One region of the Mycetohabitans endofungorum genome, then DNA from elsewhere that is predicted to be linked to it. Evidence: predicted binding sites of a transcription regulator. Region 1 holds the regulator's gene; the other holds the start of a gene.
What was found. Region 1 encodes LexA, which represses DNA repair genes until DNA is damaged. Its sites were predicted from a motif close to ACTGTATNNNNATACAGT; they were not measured.
Positions count from the first base shown of each region.

Region 2: recA (recombinase RecA) is a predicted target of LexA. The motif match lies at 1,632-1,649, and genes of this name have one in related genera.

Region 1 covers NZ_CP132744.1:1,172,076-1,175,542, forward strand. The annotation lists gene RA167_RS05240 (DUF2939 domain-containing protein) at 1-625, opposite strand, end outside; gene RA167_RS05245 (hypothetical protein) at 650-1,066, opposite strand; gene lexA (transcriptional repressor LexA) at 1,087-1,734, opposite strand; gene RA167_RS05255 (sulfate ABC transporter substrate-binding protein) at 1,952-3,001, shown strand; gene cysT (sulfate ABC transporter permease subunit CysT) at 3,113-3,467, shown strand, end outside.
Region 2 covers NZ_CP132744.1:536,971-540,437, forward strand. The annotation lists gene RA167_RS02435 (hypothetical protein) at 1-29, opposite strand, end outside; gene RA167_RS02440 (hypothetical protein) at 42-440, opposite strand; tRNA gene RA167_RS02445 (tRNA-Met) at 1,078-1,154, opposite strand; partial or broken gene RA167_RS02450 (response regulator) at 1,238-1,452, opposite strand; gene recA (recombinase RecA) at 1,768-2,832, shown strand; partial or broken gene recX (recombination regulator RecX) at 2,848-3,315, shown strand.

The DNA.
Region 1 (3,467 bases):
TGAAGACGCCGGTGCGATGAAAAATCGTTGTATATGGCGGCTCCTTCGGCTCAGCGCGATATCGGACCACGAACTCGTTGATGCCGCGATAGCCGGCGCTCACTTGAGCGCCGCCACTTCTGGACGTGCCGGCCACGGGCTGCCGGCCGCCTGGCGTACTGGAACCGGTTGAAGCCGAGGCGCCCGAAACGGCTGCGCCGCGTGTCGCATCGGCTTGCGGAGCCCGCACCGGGCCCGGTGGTGCCGTGTCGCTCGCCACATCGTGCGGGGGCATGCCGGCTAGCAACGCAGCTACGCCGTCTGGCGTCGCATAAATCTCGACAATAGGTGCGATCAATGCGGAGCCGACCATCGTGCCGACACTCGCGACTGCCTGCGCCAGCGGCGAATCATCCGCATGCGTGCCGACCGCGCGCGCGATTTGTGCATTGAGTTCCTGTTTCAGACTGGTACGCAATGCAGGGTAGTCGACGTATCGATTGACCGCCTCGGCGTCGCGTGCATCGGCTGCATGCTCCAGGCGGCTCAGGACGATATAAGGCGACGCGTAACTGAGCACGCCTGCCAGCACGCTAGCTAGTGCCACCCCTGCGGCGAAAAGACGCTTGAATGAGGCCGATGTCATATGCGCAGTTGTAGCGGGAGCAAATTAATCCAGCAAGCTGGGGGCAACCCCAGTCTCTTCTGCCGCGATATACTGGTCGATCATACTGCAAACCGCATCGATATGGCCCACGAGCACCACACGTGACGCACTGCGGTAGACGCGCACCGGATCGTCCTTCCGCAATGGGCGACGACGGGTCGGTTCGGCCTGAGGCACGCCGTGGCGCAGCGGCGAGCGCGCGAAAGCTGGCAACCCGGATGGCAATATTATGTGTGTCTGCATGACGTGTGCCACGTCGTTGTCCACCAGTGCGGTCGGGTGCTGTGCCGGCGTCGCGTCGCCCATCACCGGACCGAACAAAGTGGCGGGGCGCGACGATGCACCACATGGCACGAGGCCTCGCAGATAACGCAGGCGCCCGAACGCGCGTAATGGAAACAGGTGGGCAAGTCGTTTCATCGGTTTCTCTGTGTCGGTATTTAGAATGCGTTGGGACGGATCAAGCCGACCGCAACGCCTTCCAGTTCGAAATCTTCCTGTCCTGGGCTTACGACGATGTTCTCGTAATCCGGATTTTCCGCGATCAGTTCGATACCATTCGCCAGTCGATGGAAGCGCTTGACCGTTACATCGTCGCCCAGCCGCGCCACCACGATCTGGCCTTCTTTCGCGTCGTGCTGTTTCTGTACGGCCAGCAGGTCTCCGTCGAAGATTCCCGCATCGCGCATCGACATCCCGCGCACTTTCAGAAGATAGTCGGGCCGGCTCGCAAACAACGCTGGGTCGCACGCGTAACGCTGCGCGATATGCTCCTGAGCCAGGATCGGACTGCCGGCCGCGACGCGACCGACTAGCGGCAGCGACAACTGCATGAGCGCCGGATGCGGTAGCGTGTAGTGGCGCGGTCCGTCGTCCGTCGACAGCAACCGGATCCCGCGTGACGCACCCGCCGCCAGTTCGATCACCCCTTTGCGCGCCAGCGCGCGTAAGTGCTCTTCGGCCGAATTGGCCGAGCTGAAGCCGAGTTCTGCAGCAATCTCGGCGCGCGTCGGCGGAAAGCCGGTGCGCTCGATCGCGCGGCGGATCAAGTCGTAGACCTGCTGCTGACGGACGGTGAGTTTAGTCATGGTTACTGTATGGATGAACAGACACCTGTATTTTTATACAGTATCAACGGTATTTCAAGTGCTATTTGAAGTCGCCGTTCCCCGCTCAGGAATAGAAGGGCGTGTCGCTCCGTGGCTTACGACTTTTGAATATAAAAGCATAAGGAACGATTATTTTTGATAATGAAATGCGTTCGTTAGACTTGGCCGGTCCCTCACGACATCCACGGGCATACCAATGAGTGAACAGGTAACGGGGCGGGCGCGGCAGTGCGACAGCGCATCGGCGTGGCGGCGCCTGGCCGCGGCATGGGTGCTGACGGGCGGCGTCGTGGTCAGCGGCACGTCCGTCGCGGGCAGCACACTACTCAATGTATCGTACGACCCGACGCGGGAGCTGTACCAGGATGTGAATCAGGCGTTCGCAAAGGAATGGAAGGCCAAGACCGGTGAGAGCGTTTTGTTCAAGCAGTCGCACGGCGGCTCAGGCGCGCAGGCGCGCTCGGTCATCGATGGCTTGCAGGCGGACGTCGTCACGTTGGCGCTGGCCTACGATATCGACGCGATCGCCAAGAAGGGACTGATGGATGCGGATTGGCAAAAACGCTTGCCGGACAATGCGTCGCCGTACACGTCGACGATCGTGTTCGTCGTGCGCAAAGGCAATCCGAAACGTATTAAGGACTGGGACGATCTGGTCAAGCCGGGCGTGTCCATTATTACACCGAACCCGAAGACCTCCGGTGGCGCACGTTGGAACTACTTGGCTGCATGGGCGTACGCGTTGCACCAGCCGGGCGGTAATGAGCAAAAGGCGCGCGAGTTTGTCGCAAAGCTGTACAAGAATGTCGGAGTGCTCGATTCCGGCGCGCGGGGAGCGACCACCAGCTTCGTGCAGCGCGGCATCGGCGACGTGCTGCTCGCCTGGGAAAACGAGGCATTTCTATCGCTCAAGGAATTCGGGCCCGATACATTTGAGATCGTGGTGCCATCGGTCAGCATCCTGGCTGAACCGCCGGTCGCGTTGGTCGATAAGGTGGTGGACCGACACGGCACGCGCAAGCTCGCGCAAGCTTACCTGAACTTCCTGTACACCGAGCAGGGCCAGCAGATTGCGGCGAAGCACTTCTATCGGCCGCGCTCGAGTAAGGTGCCCGAGGCGCTGACCCGGCCGTTCCCAAAGCTCAAGCTGTATACGGTCGACGATACATTCGGCGGATGGGCGAATGCTCAAAAAGTGCATTTTGCTGACGGTGGAGTATTCGATTCGATTTATCAGCCACAGTAAACCGACGACGGCCGCCAGGCGGCGGCCCGCGGCCTGAGATGGCTGCCAGCGTGCGCTGAGCCCGGTTCCTCTGGGCCCGGCACGAGTGGTGCTTGGAGGCGAGTAGCAGGCATGAGTCGTTTTTCTTTTCGCAAGCCCAGTGCGTTGCCCGGGTTCGGTGTCACGCTCGGTATCACGGTGGCGTATTTGGGCCTAGTGGTGCTGATTCCGCTCGCCGCGACCTTCTTGAAGACGGCGACATTGACGTGGCCCGAGTTTGCACGTGCCGTCGCATCGCCGCGCGTGCTGGCCTCGTACCGGCTTACGTTCTGCGCGTCGCTGGGCGCCGCGCTGCTCAATGCAGTGTTCGGCCTTCTCGTAGCATGGGTGCTGGTGCGGTACGAGTTTCCGTTCAAGCGGCTCGTCGATGCGGTGGTCGATTTGCCGTTCGCTTTGCCCACTGCGGTCGCTGGCATTGCGCTGGCCG
Region 2 (3,467 bases), 640 kb from region 1:
AACGCCTCGCCTTGCTCGGCCTCCGGCAATGCTTGCAGACGCTAGCGTAACGCGTCAATCGGCTCGACGTGCTGCACCGGATCGGCGAGCGTGCCATCCATCTCATTGAGCAGTTGGTTGACTGACGCGAGACTTACGGCTTGGTTGGCTTGTTGCCAGTAGCGGTAAACTAACCGCCTGGTTTGCATCGCATGATACGTGCGACGATCAACTACTGAAAAATTTTCCACGTCTTGAACGGGCACGTAGTCACCGATCCGCTCAATCAGTTCGGGCGGCAGGTCATGATATGTCGTGGGCCGGCTGGCCGACGTGTTAGCTAAAGCGCTGCTTGGTGGCTGCCGTGGCGGTGGCACCGACGCGGCGGGTTGCGGGCACGACTCCAACGCGCGGATGTAGGCACTATAGTCGTTTAAAGCGGCATTCAGATCAAAGTCCATCAGCACACTCAGCGGTCGATAAAAAGAAACGGCGCAATACGAAGCGAAACCGCACAGCAGGTTAGCTAAAAGTGAGAAGACGAGCACAGCTATGAACTTTTAAACGCCATGTTTTTGGCGGATAGTGCTCTGACGATATGCGGGAGCTGTTACATCGTTTTTTAATAACGCACACTTTTGAAGAAGCTCGTGCGACGCTGGCCCTGGTAAACAGCAAGCAGCCCAAACAACGTGCGGCTCAAATAACTGATGATGCAGATAAGTTGCATCCTACTGTCTGCGGCCGCACCGCGCACACGTAATGCTGGAGCGAGCGAAGCTTGTCTATGGCGATGCCCACGAGCGTGGTTGGGTGCAGCGAAGAAGGTGCGTGCGCAGAAACGGCACGAACTGGCCACTGCCATCGAAGCGTTCCAGTCCCACGACCTGCGCGTTAAAGCGGGGCACCGACAAGGGGAAATCGGCAGGCATGGCGGCGGCCAACAACCAGCTAGGACACGCTGATGAGAAGATGACGCGCCGATATGTGCGGCACCGGAAGGGCAAGCTGGTGACGTCTACCCGGTAGCGAAGATTGCAGAACAGCGCGCTATTTGCGGAACAAAACAGCCCGCATCGTGGCGGGCCGCGTCAAATATGGTGGCGAATCAGGGACTCGAACCCCGGACCTGCGGATTATGATTCCGTCGCTCTAACCGACTGAGCTAATTCGCCGAAAGAATCTCAGATTATGGGCATGAGCAGACGTGTTGTCAACCACTTTCACGCCCCCCTTGGGGGCCGGCCGATGCAAAGCGGTTGGAATTGCGTTGCCGCAGCCTGCTTAATACGTCGAGCTTGCCCATGCGCGGCAGTCCGAGATTAAGGAATAGCAGGTCGAACGATTGCATCGACAGGGCTACGTCGGCCTCGACCCCGTCTTGATGTGATCGACCGCATAGCCCAAATGGCGGAGTGATCGGATCAGGCCATCCGCGAGTATGCTGTCATTTTCGGCAATAAGCATGCGTATGGGCATTTTAGTGCCGGCGGCGCAAACTTGTCCCCGTTCTCGGCGTTTTCTTATCGTACATATTGCAACGACATGCGGTGTCCAGCGCAATACGCATCGACCCTACCCTCCGAGGGACGCGGCGGGACCAGGCATGCTAGTTGCGAAAAGGACGCATGTATTTCGCGCTTGCAAACAACACTGTTTTTTTATACAGTATCCGAGGCCGTGCGTTGGCGCGGGCAGCGGTATTATCCAGAGATGGCCGGAATGGCCGCGATGCGAGGCGTGCCGCCTCGGTAACGGACTGCCGCTCATCATAGCAAAGGACGATTCATGGAAGAAAGCAAGAAAGGCTCAGCTGGACTGACTGCGGAGAAGAACAAGGCACTGGCTGCCGCGCTGTCGCAGATCGAGAAGCAGTTCGGTAAGGGGTCGATCATGCGACTTGGCCATGGCGAGGCAGTCGAAGACATTCAAGTCGTATCGACTGGCTCGCTCGGCCTAGACATTGCGCTAGGCGTCGGTGGGCTGCCGCGTGGCCGTGTCGTCGAGATTTACGGGCCGGAATCGTCCGGCAAGACGACGCTCACACTGCAAGTAATCGCTGAGATGCAGAAAATCGGCGGCACCTGCGCGTTTATCGACGCGGAACACGCGCTCGATGTCCAGTATGCGTCCAAGCTGGGCGTCAACGCGTCGGAACTGCTGATTTCTCAACCCGATACTGGCGAGCAGGCACTGGAAATCGCCGATGCGCTCGTGCGCTCGGGGTCGATCGACATGATCGTCATCGACTCGGTGGCTGCGCTCGTGCCGAAAGCCGAAATCGAAGGTGAAATGGGCGATTCACTGCCCGGCTTGCAGGCGCGGCTGATGTCGCAGGCGCTGCGCAAGCTGACCGGTACGATCAAGCGGACCAATTGCTTGGTCATCTTCATTAACCAGATTCGCATGAAGATCGGTGTGATGTTCGGCAACCCGGAAACCACCACCGGCGGCAATGCGTTGAAGTTTTACGCGTCGGTCCGGCTCGATATCCGTCGGATCGGCTCGATTAAGAAGAACGATGAAGTCATCGGTAACGAAACGCGGGTTAAGGTGGTCAAAAACAAAGTGTCGCCACCGTTTCGCGAGGCGATTTTCGACATCTTGTATGGCGAGGGGATTTCGCGACACGGTGAAATCATCGATCTTGGCGTCCAGGCGAAGATCGTCGAGAAGGCGGGTGCCTGGTATAGCTACAACGGCGAGAAGATTGGCCAGGGCAAGGACAATGCGCGGGAGTTCCTGCGTGAAAATCCGGATCTTGCGCGCGAGATCGAAAATCGCGTTCGTGAATCGCTCGGTGTCGTGGCGATGCCGGCCGGCGCGGTAGCCGCCGAGGGCGGACAAGCGTAACGCGAAGTGCGCACGAAGTGCCTGCGCCCCGTGCCAAGCCTGAAGGGGCGCGCGTTGAGGTATTTGTCGCGCCGAGATTACAGCCGTGCCGAACTGGCTGCTAAGCTCAAGCGCGACGCCCAGGAAGGCGACAATATTGAGCCGATTCTCGATGCACTCGAACGGGACGGTTGGCTGTCCGATAGTCGGTTTGCCGAAAGCGTCGTGCATCGCCGTGCGTCCCGCTTCGGCGCGGCCCGGATCGTTGGTGAGTTGAAGCGGCACGCGTTGCATGGCGACCTGCTGGACGACATCGGCAATCAATTACGGGAAACCGAATGGGAGCGGGCGAAAGCGGTGTGGCAAAAGAAATTTCAGGGCCATGTCGCGCAGTCGCCGGCCGAGCGTGCGAAGCAGGCGCGTTTCCTGGCCGCCCGCGGCTTTTCCCGCGCGGTGATTTCGCGGCTTGTCAGCGGGATCGACGACGAAGCCGGCGATGAATGACGGTCCGCGTAGACCGCGTCGTGCTACGTGGCATGCTGTGCTCCGTCTATGCGTTCGTGGCGGTGAAGTGCGTTCCGGGGTGGGCGCGCGGGTGTCGTCAGGCCGTCAGACCGGTATGCTAAAATCGCTGAGTTTTCCATCCGGCCGCAACC